3 regions of the Clostridium malenominatum genome follow, and region 2 is predicted to be linked to each of the others. Evidence: riboswitches for the same ligand, from Rfam matches in the RefSeq annotation. Region 2 holds a riboswitch; each other region holds the start of a gene.
What was found. A riboswitch is a leader RNA that binds a small molecule or an ion and turns the genes downstream of it on or off. The one in region 2 is predicted to bind lysine.

Region 1 (5,631 bases), on a different contig from region 2:
ACAGTAAAGGATTCCCAATTGGTTTCTTCAGCATTTCCGAAGAATGGTTTTGGGTTTCCAAGGCCTTCTTTTTTAGCGGCAATTTTTGCCCAAAGATTACCAGACATAGGATTTTCAGCTATCATCTTAGCAGGAGTATTAAAATCCCCTAAGGAAGCGTTATCGGTCATACACCCGTTAGTTACAATACACAAGTCTCCATGGTTAAGCTTAAGAATGCCTTCTTTTCCGTCATGTTCATAACAGATTGTTTTAACTGTGATGTTATCACCTTCTTCAAATTCTAAATCTGTTACAGTGTATTTTAAGCTAAAATCAACACCAAAATCATCCAAATAAGTCTTTATAGGCAATATAATAGAATCATACTGGTTATATGGCGTTCTGGTTACACCTTCAAGAGTTTGAATTCTTGAAAATTCAAATATCATACGATTCATATAACGTTTTAATTCAAATAGACTAGACCATTTTTGGAAAGCAAAGGTTGTCTGCCACATATACCAGAAGTTTGTCTCAAAAAAGTGAGGGGTTCCTGCAAACCAATCACATATACGTAAGTTATCTAATTTTTCTTCAGGGGTAAGCATTAATTTTACTAGTGCCATACGGTCAGCATTATCAAACCCCATAGACAAAACGTCTATTACTTCGCCATCTTTATTAATAAGCCTTGCATTCGCATGGGTTGGATGATCATGATCGAAAGCTAAAATTTCATCACATACAGACATTCCCTCTTTTTCTAAAGATGGTATAGAAGAAAGTAGTTCCCATGTGTTTTCGTAAGTTTCTTCGTTTAGCATTCTTCCACCACGGCAGATAAATCCATTTGTTGCATTTCCTGCGCCATCATTACTTCCACCGAGAATATGCATTCCCTCTAATATATGAATATTTTCTCCTGGAAAATCACAATCTCTAACTAAGTAAACAGCTCCTGCAAGTGATGCTAACCCACCACCCACAAAATACACTTGTTTATTTTCGTATTCTTTTTTCATATTGGTCGCCTCCATGATTTTTTAAATTTTAGGAAATTAGCTTATTCTATCTCCCTACAACGTAAATAATAATACTTTTATCATGGTATATATATAATCAAAAAATAGCGCCTGTACAATTTTCATACACTTTGCTTCAAATGTATAAAAAAACAAGTCATAACAAACAAAGAGTTTATTATGACTTGTTTTCATATCTTTCTAGAGCCTTTACAAAGTTTCCTTCAACTAATTCGCTAAGCTTTTCAATTATTAACTTTGGGTTTTCCTTCATTCCTTCTTTTATCCATTGAATAACTAAGCCAGTAAATGCATGAGTATAAAAATTTGCAATAAATTTTTTATCTTCTTCCTTAACCTTCATATTGCAGGAAACTTCATTAACTACCCCCATAAGTAATTCATTAGTAACCGAATAAAGATACATGTCTAAATGGTTTCTTCCTAGGGAATTTAAAGTATTAAAACAAAATTCTTTATTATCTTCTATATACAGAAATATTTTATAAAATCCGTCTGTCCAGGTATTATAACTAGTATATTGAGCTATGCTTTCAACGGCTTCTGTTTTATAAATCCACTCAACTAAATCAAAAATATCTTGAAAATGATAGTAAAAGGTTTGCCTATTTAAGCCACAGTTGTCAACAATATGCTTTACAGATATCTTATTTAATGGAGTATACTTCATTAGTTCTTTCAATGAACTAGCAAGAGCTTTTTTTGTTATTAATGAACTAGACATTTTCCCTATTTACTCTCTACAAATTGAATTTTTAATCCGTTTGGATCTAAAACAAAGAAAAATCTTGTATTGGGATTAGGCTGAAATGGGCCACTATGAATCTTTATACCTTTTTCTTCAACAAGCGTCATCATTTTATCTAGAGATTTTACTTCAAATCCTAAGGAAATATCTATTCCCATATTAACATCTTTAATTTCTTCATCATATATTAGTTCAATTTTTGTCTCTCCATCTCCTAAAAACACTATTTCCATTCCTGGCCTAGCTTGAAATCTTTGGCAAATTGGAAGTCCTATTACCTCATGATAAAACTTTAAAGATTCTTCCATGTTCTTGACATTTAACGTACTCCAACAAAATTTCATAATATCTTCTCCTCATTATTTACTTAAATATATTTTATTAATTGTTATTTAGCTTCTTGTTATAATTTTACCCTAAGTATACTAGTTATTCCATAGACTTATTACTAAAATCTGTAGGTAATGAGTCATGGCTATTTATATTTATTACTACTATTTTAAAGTACGCTTTAAAAATTCCCTCGTACGTTCTCTCCTTGGATTATTGAAAATTTGCTCTGGACTTCCCTCTTCTTCAATAACTCCTTTATCCATAAATATTACGCGGTCTGATACGTCTTTTGCAAATTCCATTTCGTGAGTTACTATTAACATTGTAAGACCAGTTTCCGCAAGCTCCTTCATAACCTTAAGAACTTCTCCTACCATCTCAGGATCTAGGGCTGATGTTGGTTCATCAAACAACATAACATCCGGTTCCATAGAAAGAGCTCTAGCAATAGCTACACGTTGTTTTTGTCCCCCTGATAATTGTTTTGGTTTTGCGTTAACATACTGTTCCATGCCAACAACTTTCAAGTATTTCATAGCTGTTTTTTCCGCTTCTTCCTTGGAACGCTTTAACACCTTCATTTGCCCTATGGTGCAATTGCTTAAAACATTGTGATTATTAAATAAATTAAACTGTTGAAACACCATGCCAAGCTTTGTACGATAAGCGTAAATATCGTGCTTATCATCTAAAATATTTTCTCCATTATATATAATTTCTCCACCACTTGGTTTCTCTAAAAGGTTAACACAACGAAGAAGGGTTGATTTACCTGATCCAGATGAGCCAATGATACAAACTACTTCCCCTTTATTTACTGAGAAATCAACGTCTCTTAGAACTTCGTGAGTTCCAAAGGATTTACTTAAATGTTTAATATCAATTACTTTTTCCATACTATCCCTCCTTTGTCTAATTTCTAATCATATCTTCAGCTCTTGCTACTTGCATTTGATTGCCCATCATAATGTAATTATCAGGACCATCTAGTTTTCTTTCAATAAAACGTAAAACTCTCGTTACTGTAAAGGTCATTACAAAGTACAATACACATGCAACAAAGAAGGATTCAAAATACTTAAAGTTATTTCCTGAAACTGATTTTGTTTGGAAATATAACTCTGTCACACCAATTACGTTAAGAACTGAAGTATCTTTAATATTTATAACAAACTCATTTCCCGTTGCTGGTAAAATATTTCTAATCACTTGTGGCAATACTACGTTTATCATAGTTTGAATGTGATTCATACCTATTGCATGAGCTGCTTCAAACTGCCCTTTATCTATAGAAACAATACCTCCACGAACTATTTCTGACATATAAGCACCTGTATTAATTGATACAATAAATATTGCTGCAGTTAATCGATTCATATCTATACCAAAAGCTTGGGCAGATCCATAATAGATTACCATAGCTTGAACAATCATAGGTGTTCCACGGAATATTTCTATATAAACAGATAAAATAGCGTTTATAACTTTTAAAACAATTCTTTTAGCTCCTCGTTCTGGAATTGGAATAGTACGTATAACCCCTACTAATAGACCTATGATAGAACCTATAATAGTGCCGGTCATAGAAATTAATAGTGTAACGCCAGCTCCACGAATGAACATTGGCCAGTTCTCTTTCATAATATCTATTATCAACTGAAAGCTCATAATTATCCTCCTTTAAAAATATCTTGAAACCAAATGCTATAAATACACCTGGTTTCAAATAATTAATTATTTTGCTGCTGGTTGATTTTTAATAGCAGCATCCATTATTTTTGTACGTTCTTCTTCTGATATACCTTTTAATATTTCATTGATTTTCTTAGTTAATTCGCTACCCTTTGCAACACCTACAGCAATTGCAGTGTCATCATCTAAAGTAGTAAAGCCTTCTTTAAATTCCACCATTTTAAAGTTTGAGTTAGCAGCTTCTGCACTAACACCCTCTGGACGTTCTGATACGTATCCATGAATCATTCCTGATTCTAGAGCAACTCTCATTGCTGGGAAGTTGTCCATTGCGGGCTGTTTAGCTACACCATTGATTTGATCTATTACTGAATAGTGGAATGTATTTAATTGAGCAGTTATCTTTGCTCCTTTGAAATCTTGTATTGAAGTTGCACCGTCATATTTTCCACCTTTTTTAACAACCATAACTAAATTTGATTTATAGTAATTCTCTGAGAAGTCAATTGACTCTTTACGTTTTGCTGTTGGTGACATACCAGCGATAATTGCATCTATTTTTCCTGAAGTCAACGCTGGCACAAGACCATCCCATTCTGTTTTAACAACAACTAACTTTTTCCCTAAACCATCTGCAATCTTTTTAGCAATCTCTACATCGTATCCACCTGCATATTCTGCATTACCATCAATTTTAACTCCACCATTAGAATCATTCATTTGAGTCCAATTAAATGGTGCATATCCACATTCAAGACCAACTTTAAATGTATCTGATTCTACCTTAGCTTGCTCCTTTGAACTTTTAGATCCACACCCTGTAAAAAGCATAATTGCTGATAAAGACGCCGCTATTAATACTGATAATTTTTTTCTCATAACTATTTTCTCCTCCTGTTATATTAATTTTAGTTTTTTAGAAAACGCAAAAAGACCTGAGATGAACTCAGGTCAAAAAAGCTTACACTTTTCCCTAATTCCTCTTCTTTTCCCAAAATGAGATAGCACAACTCAATAAACCGGGAAGTTTATTGAGACAGTCCTGCAGTTCTTAGCTGCAGACCCAGCAAGTAATACTGAGAATATTACTAACTTCGGCGACATTTCCTTCTCCTTAGCATCAATGCCTCTCAAGCTCCTCTAAAGACTGTTAAATACCGCGCCTCTACCTCACCTGTAAAAGTGAGGCCTTATTAAATTGTATTTTAATATATTCTACAACAACATATTATATTTGTCAACCTATATCCATAATTTATTCAACATTAAATTATCTAACAAGGATTGGCCCAACAAAGGCCCAAAGCATAACCCAAATCCATAGTGCCGCAGCACCAACCCAAGCTGCTTTTAGAACTGCTTTCATATTGCTGCAACGTGCGATACCCAATTGACCTGCAAGATTCGCTGTCGGATATAAAGAACCTGTAATTCTTGTTGCAGCTAAAATTGCAGTAGCCCAAACTTCCATTGGTAAATTAACTGAGCTAACTAAGTCTATGAACATTTTGTGCACTATAGTAATTTCAGCAACAGCAGCTGCTTCTATGCCGAATCCACCAACCAGAGATGCAATTATTAAAACCCCTGCTTTTCCACCCCCAGAAACTAAGCCTGTTAAAAGATTACCTAAGGCATCAAAGCCTCCACCAATATTAATCATACTAAACATTACTTCGAAGAAAATAAACACCAAAAACATATTTGTCATTTTTGATGCACCTTCAACAAAGGTGTCAATTGCAGAGTCAATCCCCAGTCTACTGCTAATAGTAAGAACTGCGGATAAGATCAACATTACAATGATAGCATAGCTTGTGCCCTGCTTTGTGA
Region 2 (5,631 bases):
TTCCTTAATAACACTGCTTAGTGACCAAGCAAGTACTAATATTACCCCTGTTATAATTAATGATTTCATTCCTTCTACCCAAGTATCTAATGCTTCTTCTAAAGTAAATATTTTTTGTATCATTCCCATAATAATACTAACAATACTTGCAAGCAATGCTGCCTGGAATAAAACCACACTGGCATCTGAAGCACTGAAGGCTTCTCTAATAGCAGTAAATGATGCTGGAGCTGAAGTTAGGATAGCTTTTAAAGCTTCATCCTCTCCACCCATTATGCTTTTATATCCATTAAAATAAAATCCTGCAAAAGAACCTATTAACAAAACACCTATAGGTATTATAGCATTCCAAACGGTTAATTTTATTCCTTCCTTTGGCTCAAGTGCTGTTGCTTCTGAGGAAACCATAGGTTTTGCACCATCTCTTAAAACCTTCCCTGTAGTCCTAGCTCTTCTTTCTGCCTTAAGCATCGGTCCAAAGTCTCTTAAAGTCAATGCTGAAGCAACTATGAATAATAATATTAATATATTATAAAATCTATAAGGTATAGTTTGTACGAATAACCCATAAGCATTTACTTCTTGTCCAATTGAAGCATAAGCATCTTTTATTAAGCTTATTTCATAACCAACCCATGTTGATATTAAAGCAATACCTGAAATTGGTGCTGCTGTAGCATCAACTATAAAAGATAACTTTTCTCTTGAAACTTTCATTTTATCTGTAACTGGCCTCATTATTGGTCCAACTATTAAAGAGTTAGCATAGTCATCAAAGAAAACCAATAATCCTAATAACCAAGTTATAATCTGAGCACTTATTGGCGTTTTAGCTTTTTTAGCTAAGCTTTCTGCAACGGCCTTTGCTCCACCCATTTTTGATACTAAAGCTATAAGTCCACCAATGGTCATACATTGAAGTATAATTCCTGCATTCCATGGATCTGCCAAAGAACCTACTAGTCTATTTATAACATCTAAAAATCCATTAAATATTGCTGAAAGGGCTCCTCCATTATTTAATTGAATTAAAAATGCTCCTGAGAAAACTCCTAAGAATAATGAGATAACAACATTTTTAGTTATAAATGCTAAAATAATAGCTACTAAAGGTGGTATTATTGTTAATATCCCAAATCTTTGAGAATTAAGTAAAGCAGGATCTGTTTCTGCTCCGAATACTGTTGTAGATAACAGTAACACTAACATAAAGGTTAATGTAATTACAAGATTTTTTCTTTTCATCTCTTCTCCTCCTAAAATTTTATTATTTGAAGTGAATAGTTTGAGGGGAGAGGATGCCCATTAAAACAAAAATACCCTTAAGTCTTATCACTCAAGGGCATGTATACACTAAGTCTATGTGTTCACATATTGTTTGAATGATAGCTCTCCACAAATTAGTTTTGTGACAATCTTGCTCATATTTTAAGCAAAACCAGTCATACAGCATCAAAGCATTAACTGTACGCTTCGGCGATATTTCCTTTCCTCACACTTCATACTGCTTAAGTCCGTGTAATTACTATTAAACACCGCGCCTCTATCGGTTATATTCACTCGCATAAAAGTATAACATTTATTCTTCATATAATCAAGCGCTTTTAGAATATACTTAAATCTAGTTTTTGGGATAAATCCTTTAAAACCTCTACTCCACCTATACTGTTCCCTCTTTTATCCAAAGAAGGTCCCACAATACCTATACCCATTTTATTAGGAGATACACCAAGGATACCTCCCCCTACTCCTGATTTTGCAGGAAGTCCTATTTTTACTGCAAATTCTCCTGATCCATCATACATGCCACAAGTAACCATAATAGTTTTAACTATTTGTGCTACTTCTTTTTCTATTATTCTCTCTCCTGTCCAAGGTATAACTCCGTTGTTTGCAAACACTGCAGCAATTTTTGATAAATCCTTGCAGGTCACTTCAATAGAGCACTGTTTAAAATAAACATCTAATACTGCTTCCACATCATTTTCTATTACTCCTGTACTTTTCATAAAATAAGCTAGGGATCTATTTCTATTCCCTGTTTTTTTCTCTGAAACATACACATTATAATTTAAATCCAATTCTTCATTTCCAGAAAGTTTTCTTACAAAATCCAAAACTCTAGAAAATGCTTCTTCTGAGGTATCCCCTTTAATCATTGAGGATATTGCTATAGCACCTGCATTTATCATTGGATTCAGTGGTTTATTTAGATTCTTCATCTCCAGGTCCACAATAGAGTTAAAAGCTTCTGTGGTGGGCTCCATACCTACCTTTGAAAATACATATTCTATTCCATTATCCATGATTGCAAGGGCTAAAGTAATTATTTTAGATATACTTTGGATTGTAAACTTTGTATAATAATCCCCACCAAAGTATTCCTTTCCTTCTAAAGTAGTGATATATATGCCTAGAGCATCCTTATTTCCATTTTTCAATTCTGGTATATAGCTTGCTACCTGTCCCTCACATAAATATTTTCTATTTTCATAAATTATTTCATCTAGTATTTCATTCATACATCTTCACTCCATGTTTTGCAATTGTTAATACCTATATTTAATCTAAATAAAGCTTCCTCTAATATTTTTCTTGGGCAGGCAAAATTTATTCTTTGAAACCCTTCACCATTTCCACCAAATAGCTGCCCCTCATTAAAAGCTACTTTTACTTCTTCACTTAAAAATCTCTTCAATTCTTTACTATTCATACGGAGTGCTCTAAAATCCACCCATGCTAAATATGTACCTTCTAATTTTGTTACCTTTATCATAGGCATATTTTTTTCAATGTATTCTCTCATATAATTATAATTCTCTTCAATGTAATAAAGCATCTCTCTATACCACTGTTCACCTTTTTCATAGGCTGCAATTAAACCTATAATTCCAAATATATTTATGTCTCCCATAGCATTAAGTTTCATAGTATTATCAAACTTTTTTCTTAAATTTTCATTAGGTATTATAATATTAGAAACCTGAATTCCTGCTAAATTAAAGGTTTTAGTTGGGGATATACAAGTAATAGAGTTTTCCGCAAATTCATTGCCAAGTGAGGCAAATGGAGTATGCTTGTACCCTTTAAAAGTTATATCGCTATGAATTTCATCAGAAACCACTAAAATATTATTTTTTAAACATATTTCTCCTAGCCTTATTAACTCCTCTTTGCTCCAAACCCTTCCTACTGGATTATGAGGATTACATAAAATTATCATCTTCACCTTAGAATCAATATTACTTTCTAGGTTTTCAAAATCCATATAATACTTTCCCTCTAATTCTTTTAAAGGATTTTCTAATACCATTCTTCCATTGTCTTCTATGGCACCTTTAAATCTATGATATACAGGAGTTTGGATGATTATCTTATCTCCAACCTCAGTAAAGGTTTGTATAAGCCAATATAATGCGGATACTATAGTTGGAGTTGAATATATCCAGTTTTTTTCTATTTTAAATCCATGTCTTTTTTCTACCCAATTAATTATTGCATTATAATATTGTTTATTTAAGTAAGTATATCCAAAAGTTCCTTCATCAGCTCTGCTTTTTATGGCTTCAATTATCTCCTCAGGGGCTTTAAAATCCATATCTGCAACCCACATAGGTATAATCTCATCATACCCCTTCCATTTCACAGCTCCTACATTTCTTCTATCTATAATCTCATCAAAATTGTATTTCATATCTATCCCTCCACTTTATACTACTCCCTATATTATATAAGGAATAAAGAATTTGTTCAAATATTCAAAATCGAAAAATTGGGGACAGTTATGATATAAAACCATCATAACTGTCCCCAATTCCTACTTAATTATTTCCTTTTTAATTCCTCTATTTAAGGTATTTTCATAATCAATAAATTCATAAACATCCTCAATAAATACAGGACTGAATTTTTGTAATTCCTCTAAGCTTAGTTCTTCTATTCCTTTACCTGCACCCTCGCAATGAAGGACTATTTCTCCTATTATTCTATGAGCGTCCCTAAATGGGATGCCTTTAGTAACTAAATAATCTGCCCCTTCAGTAGCATTTAGGAAGCCTTTTTTAACGGCCTTTTTAGTGTTTTCTGATTTTACTTTTAAAGTAGAAAGCATTCCCTTCATTATTTTAAGACAACTTAATACAGTGTTAACTCCATCAAAAAATCTTTCTTTATCTTCTTGCATATCCTTATTATAAGCTAATGGAATTCCTTTCATTGTAGTAAGAAGAGCAATTAAATCACCATATACTCTACCTGTTTTACCCCTTACAAGCTCCGCCGCATCTGGATTTTTCTTTTGAGGCATTATAGAGCTTCCAGTGGAAAACTCATCACTTATTAATACAAAATCAAATTCCTTACTACTCCAAAGTATTATTTCTTCGCTAAGTCTACTTAAATGCATCATTATAATAGATGAGGCTCCTAAAACTTCTAGGGCAAAATCTCTATCACTTACCCCGTCTAAGAAGTTATCTACAGGTTTCTTAAATCCTAATTCTTTAGCTGTAAAATTTCTATCTGTATCATAAGTAGTTCCTGCTAAAGCGCAACATCCCAATGGACTTTCATCCATAATATCTAAGGCATTTATCATTCTTTTTTTATCCCTTAAAAGCATACTGTGGTAAGCCATTATATGATATTTAAAAGTAACTACTTGTGCCCTTTGAAGATGGGTATATCCTGGCATAATTACATTGTTTTCTTCCCCTAATTTTACTATTACATTCATTAAATCTTCAATTTCTTCTATAATTTCTTTAGCTCTATCCTTGGCATAAAGTCTAAAATCCACTGCCACTTGGTCGTTTCTGCTTCTTGCAGTGTGAAGTTTTTTACCCACATCTCCAATACGTGAAATTAAATTCATTTCCACAAAGCTGTGGATATCTTCGTAGTCTCCTTCAATTAATAACTGTCCCTCATTAATATCCTTTAAAATAGACTCTAATCCATCAATTATTTTATCTCTTTCACACTCTGTCAAAATATTGCATTTAGCTAACATCTTAACGTGAGCTATACTTCCTTTTATATCATATTCATATAATTCCTTATCAAAGCTTAAGGAACTATTAAAATCCTCCATAAGCTTACTTTCTTTATCTTTAAATCTTCCTCCCCAAAGCTTCATAAACTACATCCTTTCTCATAATATTATTTAAGAGCTGAAAATTATTAATTCTCAACTCTTAATTTTTAAATTATTTGTTTTTTAATGCCTTTATCTTGGATGGAAGGCTAAATAATTTTATAAATCCACCAGCGTCTTTATGACTATATAAATTACTTGCTCCAAAGGAGGAAATTCCCTTGTCATATAGTGCATTTTCTGTAAATACTCCTGCATTTGTAACATTTCCTTTATATAGCTTCATCTTAACTGTGCCTGTAACATTTTCCTGTGTTACATCTACAAATCCATCTAAGGACTCCTTTAAAGTTGTAAACCAAAGTCCATCATAAACAAGCTCTCCATATTTTAGAGCTATGCCTTGCTTATAGTGATAAGTTAATTTATCTAAAGTTAATCTTTCTAATTCCTTATGAGCTTCAAAAAGTATTGTTCCACCTGGAGTTTCATAAACCCCTCTAGATTTCATTCCAACTAGTCTGTTTTCAACTATA
Region 3 (5,631 bases), on a different contig from region 2:
GTATGGAATCCTTTAGTTTTTTCTTTAAATCCTTTAGTTTGTTTCTGTCTAAGGCTTTATTATTTTGGTAGCTCCAATCATCATGAACGGCTCTTGCAGCTGCAAAATAGGAATAAGCTCTTTTAAAGCTATCTTTTATTTTATTATCCACATTCATTATATCGTTTTTTGATAAGCTCAAATTTTTCTCATCTAAACAAACCCCAAAATCAATGATTTCATCTAAAGCTCCAGGAACTTTAGGATCGTTAATGTGAGGGGCGGTACCATCTAGCAATACTATGCCAAGTTCTTTGATTAACACTGCATCTAAGGATTCATTATCAGAAGAACAATGAAAGTACTCAATGGAATATCCTTTATCAGCAAAAGTCTGGCCTATTTTTTTCATAAAATAGGATTTGCCTGTACCAGGGCCACCTTTTATATAGAATAATCTCTTCGCATCTTTTAATGGTAAAATGTATTGAAAAAATGAATGAAAACCCTTAGAAGTATTGCTTCCAGGGAAAAAATGTCTTTCTTTTATCATAATATACTTCACTCCCAAATATAAGAATCAATATATACTATGCTGATGCCACTATTATGTTGAAAAAAATTTAAAAAATCACATAAAATCCCTATCTATGGTTATAATGGCATTATATTCTGGATGAATATTTTTGATATCTTTATTTAATGATTCTACTATATTACACTGAAATTCCTCTGTAAGGGGTTGTTTGTAATCAATAACTATATCAAAAATTAGATTTTTTCTTTCACCCTCTCCAACCATTCTAAAATCATGAAGGGAAGTTATAAGAGGATAATTCTTAATTATTTTTTCTAATTCCTCTAAGGCAAAATTAACTTCTTCATCATTAGTGTTTATTGGGTCCATATGTATAACCAGCACTATGTTAAGATTTTCTGAAAGCTCTCTTTCCGCTCTATCTATAATTTCATGTATCTGAACTAAAGAAATGTCTTGAGGAACTTCTGCATGTATTGAAGCCATGAACTTTCCAGGGCCATAGTTGTGCATAATCAAATCATGAACCCCTGTAATATATTTATAACTTAACACTCCATTTATTATTTTATCTACTAAATCTGGATCAGCAGCTTCACCAAGTAATGGGTTTAAGGTTTCTTTTATTAAAGAATACCCAGAATACATAATGAAAAGTGAAACTAAAATCCCGATGTAGCCATCAATAGGAAATGAAATCCACTTTGATGCTATTAAGGATAAAGCAACACAGCTGGAGGTAAAAACATCACCTAGAGCATCATAAGAAGAGGCTTGTAGGGCTGAAGAATTAATTTTTTTCCCCACGTAATTATTAAATCTACTTAGCCAAATCTTAGTACCTATTGATAGTAGAATTAAAATAAATGGTATAGTTTGAAAATTTACTGGTACAGGGTTAGTTATCCTTTGGTAAGAGGATTTTATAAATTCAAAGCCTACAATGATAACCATAAAGGAAACTACAAGTCCAGATAAATATTCTAATCTTCCATGCCCAAAGGGATGTTCCTTATCTGCCGGCTTAGAAGCTAATTTAAAACCAAGCATAGTTATAAGTGATGAAGTTGCGTCTGAAAGATTGTTAAAGGCATCAGCAGTAACGGATATACTTTTAGTTATTATGCCCACAAAAAGTTTTATTATAAATAAAAGGGAATTAGTGAGTATTCCCACTATACTCGCTAGGAAACCATAGGAATCTCTAGTATCTTTTTTTATAAAGGTTTTAATTAATAATTGAGAAAGCATTGTATTACCCTCCTGTCTTTATATTATAGCTATTATAACAAATATTAATAAAATAATACAATTCATAAATAAAGTATGTTATTCTAATAATAATAGTATTTTAACGGAGGGATAAAAATGAATGATAAGTTAAAATTAGCGCAGGAATTAATAAATTTTACATATAACAGCCCAACATCTTTTCATGCTGTGGAAACTGTGGAAAATATGTTGATAAGTTGTGGATATAAGGAATTAAAAGAAAAGGATAGTTGGCTTTTGGAACGTGGAGGAAAATACTATGTTAAAAAGAATGGTTCAGCCATAGTAGCTTTTCTAATGGGAAAGGAAAGTGTAGTGGAAAATGGATTTAAAATCATAGGTGCTCATACGGACTCTCCTACTTTCAGAATAAAACCCAATCCATACATGGTAAGTGAAGGAGCATATTTGAGATTAAATACTGAGGTTTATGGAGGACCTATTTTAAATACTTGGCTGGATAGACCTTTAGCTATAGCTGGAAGAGTTATAATTCGGGGAGAAAATTTAATGGAACCTGTAGAGAAGTTAGTAAATATTAATAAGCCATTACTCGTAATACCAAATTTAGCAATTCATATGAATAGAGAAGTTAATAAAGGAGTAGAGCTTAATCCTCAAGTTCATACAATACCTTTAATGGGAGTAATAAATAGCACTCTAGAAAAAGAAGATTATTTAGTAAATTTAATATGTGGTGAATTAAATTTAAATAAAGAAGAGGTTTTAGATTTCGATTTATTCTTATATGAGTATGAAAAAGGCTGCATAATGGGATTAAATAATGAGTTTATTTCCTGTTCAAGATTAGATAATTTATCTATGGTTCATGCTGCGCTTAAGGCATTAATTGAAAGTGAAGATACTAAAGGAGTTAATGTGGCAGCTTTTTTTGACAACGAAGAAGTAGGAAGCGGAACAAAACAAGGTGCGGATTCAATGTTTTTATCTAGTATATTAGAAAGAATTGTAGAAAAAGAAGAAATGGGAAAAGAGCCTTACTTTAGAGCACTGGCTAAATCATTCCTTATATCCTCAGATTTAGCCCATGCAGTTCACCCAAATTCCCCAGAGAAAGCGGATCCTGTAAATAGACCAATAATAAACAAAGGACCAGTTATTAAATTAAGTGCCAATGGAAGTTATACTACAGATGCTTACTCTTCAACTATATATGAGAATTTATGTAAAGAGGCTGAGGCGCCAGTACAAAAGTTTGTAAATCGCTCAGATGCAAGAGGGGGTTCTACTATAGGACCAATCACTTCTTCTCACATAAGCATACCTTCTGTGGATGTAGGAAGTCCAATTCTTGGTATGCATTCAATAAGAGAACTTGGTGGAGTTGATGATCACTATTTTATAACAAATTCATTTAAGATATTCTATAAACTATAATTACTATTGAAAGATAGTAAGCATTGTGTTAAAATGTTTTTAATAATTTAACATATTAAAGTTACCTAGGGTAGAGGTGCTGTAATTAATAGTACTTATTTGGAGCGGCCACGCTTTGAAGAATAAGGAAAGGAGTTATAGCCGAAGAAAACAATGAGGAAAGTTGTTTTCTGGCGTTGCATAAAATATATGTAATGTTGTCACTATGATGGTGGAGAGCTACAGGGTCACAAAGTTGTCATTATTGCAGCTATAGGTGTACCTTAGCTGCATTTATTTTATTAGAGGAGATGAGGGTAATGAGATTATTTGGTGATATGGAAGTTAAAAATAACACATTATATATAGGAGAAATAAGTACTTTAGATTTAGTTAAAGAACATGGCTCACCTCTATATGTAATGGATGAAGGCTTAATGAGAAAAAATTGTAGGGATTATATTAAATATTTTAAAACAGAGGAAATGGGAAACAAGGTGGCTTATGCAGGAAAGGCCTTTCTAACTAAGGAGATGTGTAGATTAGTTAAAGAAGAAGGATTATATTTAGATGTAGTATCAGGAGGAGAATTATATACCGCCCATAAGGTAGATTTTCCAATAGATAAAATATATTTTCATGGCAACAATAAAAGTTTAGAAGAAATTAAAATGGGTATAGAACTTGGGGTTAGAGCCTTTGTAGTAGACAATTTTGAGGAAATAGACATAATAAATGAAATAGCTAAGGAAAAGGGAATAATTCAAAAAATACTTTTAAGAGTATCTCCTGGCATAGAAGCCCATACTCATGATTATATAAAAACTGGTCAAGTGGACTCTAAATTTGGTTTTACTTTATTAGAAGATGAAGTCTTTAAAGGAGTAGAAAAGAGTATTAATAACTCCAATGTAAACTTAATTGGATTACATTGTCATATTGGTTCACAAATTTTTGAAACTACCCCTTTTGAAGATGCCGTAGATGTAATGCTAGAGCTTACAAATGAAGTTAAAAATAGATTTAACTATAAATTAGAAGAATTAGACTTAGGCGGAGGCTTTGGTATTTACTACAAAGAAGGAGATAAGCCGAAAACCACAGAAGAATATTGTAATGCTATTATAAATAGGGCAAAGGAAAAAGTTAAAGAGTTAAATATGGATATTCCATATTTAGGTATTGAACCAGGAAGATCCATAGTAGGTAACGCAGGAACAACATTGTATACCATTGGAGCTATTAAGGATATTCCAAAGGTTAGAAAATACGTTTCAGTAGATGGTGGAATGACAGATAACATAAGACCTGCACTATACAGCGCAGAGTATGAATGTGTAATTGCAAACAATGTGGAAAATATAGATTTAGAAAAGGTAACTATAGCAGGAAAGTGCTGCGAATCTGGAGATATACTGCTAAAGGATATGGTAATTCCAAAATTAAATAGAGGAGACATTTTAGCGGTATTAACTACAGGAGCCTATGGATATTCTATGAGCAACAATTATAATAAAACACCAAAAGCCCCAGTGGTATTTGTTAAAGAAGGAAAAGCTAAAGTAGTTTCAAGACGCCAAAGTTATGATGAATTAATAAGCAATGAAATATAAAATAGTAAAATATTATGGAGAAATTTCTCCATAATATTTTTTTGTTTTTTGGGAACAATATTTTAAGATAATTAGATTTTTAGTTGATGAGGAAATTCCCATGAAATTTTCACTATATCTAGACATCTAAAAAACTAAACATCTAAAAAACTGAAAAATTGCTTAGCAATTTTTTTGATTTTCAAGGGGTGGAGATAATGATAGATTACAAAGACTTTTATGATGACCTAGTAGAAGAATGTCCTTACAATAGAAAAGATAAGAGTATAAAAGCAAGAATAAAGCTTATAAAGAATTTAGATAGTAACTATGAAAAAATTTTAAAAGGGTATGATTTTATAAGCAAGGAAGTTAAGGCGAAAAGAGATATACCTCCTGCAGGAGAGTGGCTATTAGATAATTTATATTTAATACAAAAGGAATACAAGTACATAAAAAGTAGCATGCCTAGAGACTACTATGAAAACTTACCTTTGGTTAAGGACTATCCTAGAATTTATCATATAGCACAGAGGATAGTTAAGGAAACCGATGGAAGAGTTAGTGGAGGAAATATTGAAGGTTTCATAAAGGAATATCAAAAACATACTATACTAGGCAGTGGAGAGCTATGGTCATTACCAGTAATGATAAGAATAGCCCTAATACATAATATTAGCAAAGTAACTAGCAATATAGTTTATTGTCATAGTGAAAAAATCAAAGGAGAAATATTTGGAGAAAAACTTATAGAAAGTTCTAATAATGAGGAAGAATTACAAAATTTAATTAAACAAGATATAAGTTTTACACCTTATTTCACGGAAAGACTTTTAAAAGTATTAAGGGATAGTGGCTTTGAAAATAAGCAAG

Region 1: linked by a shared signal. The riboswitch ahead of ABDZ69_RS09865 (transporter substrate-binding domain-containing protein) and the one ahead of ABDZ69_RS15265 (Na+/H+ antiporter NhaC family protein) in region 2 are both predicted to bind lysine.
Region 3: linked by a shared signal. The riboswitch ahead of lysA (diaminopimelate decarboxylase) and the one ahead of ABDZ69_RS15265 (Na+/H+ antiporter NhaC family protein) in region 2 are both predicted to bind lysine.

What each region holds. Positions count from the first base shown of each region.
Region 1 covers NZ_BAAACF010000001.1:1,939,852-1,945,482, forward strand. Annotated here, with positions in the region: gene ABDZ69_RS09840 (oleate hydratase) at 1-1,004, opposite strand, end outside; gene dhaS (dihydroxyacetone kinase transcriptional activator DhaS) at 1,183-1,749, opposite strand; gene ABDZ69_RS09850 (VOC family protein) at 1,755-2,117, opposite strand; gene ABDZ69_RS09855 (amino acid ABC transporter ATP-binding protein) at 2,268-3,002, opposite strand; gene ABDZ69_RS09860 (amino acid ABC transporter permease) at 3,019-3,774, opposite strand; gene ABDZ69_RS09865 (transporter substrate-binding domain-containing protein) at 3,841-4,677, opposite strand; lysine riboswitch at 4,793-4,974, opposite strand; gene ABDZ69_RS09870 (TRAP transporter large permease subunit) at 5,069-5,631, opposite strand, start outside.
Region 2 covers NZ_BAAACF010000006.1:169,024-174,654, forward strand. Annotated here, with positions in the region: gene ABDZ69_RS15265 (Na+/H+ antiporter NhaC family protein) at 1-1,245, opposite strand, end outside; lysine riboswitch at 1,379-1,554, opposite strand; gene glsA (glutaminase A) at 1,605-2,522, opposite strand; gene ABDZ69_RS15275 (MalY/PatB family protein) at 2,519-3,694, opposite strand; gene argH (argininosuccinate lyase) at 3,818-5,137, opposite strand; gene ABDZ69_RS15285 (argininosuccinate synthase) at 5,208-5,631, opposite strand, start outside.
Region 3 covers NZ_BAAACF010000001.1:276,057-281,687, forward strand. Annotated here, with positions in the region: gene ABDZ69_RS01465 (PRK06851 family protein) at 1-532, opposite strand, end outside; gene ABDZ69_RS01470 (cation diffusion facilitator family transporter) at 611-1,768, opposite strand; gene ABDZ69_RS01475 (M18 family aminopeptidase) at 1,886-3,187, shown strand; lysine riboswitch at 3,251-3,417, shown strand; gene lysA (diaminopimelate decarboxylase) at 3,487-4,779, shown strand; gene ABDZ69_RS01485 (glycoside hydrolase family 94 protein) at 4,977-5,631, shown strand, end outside.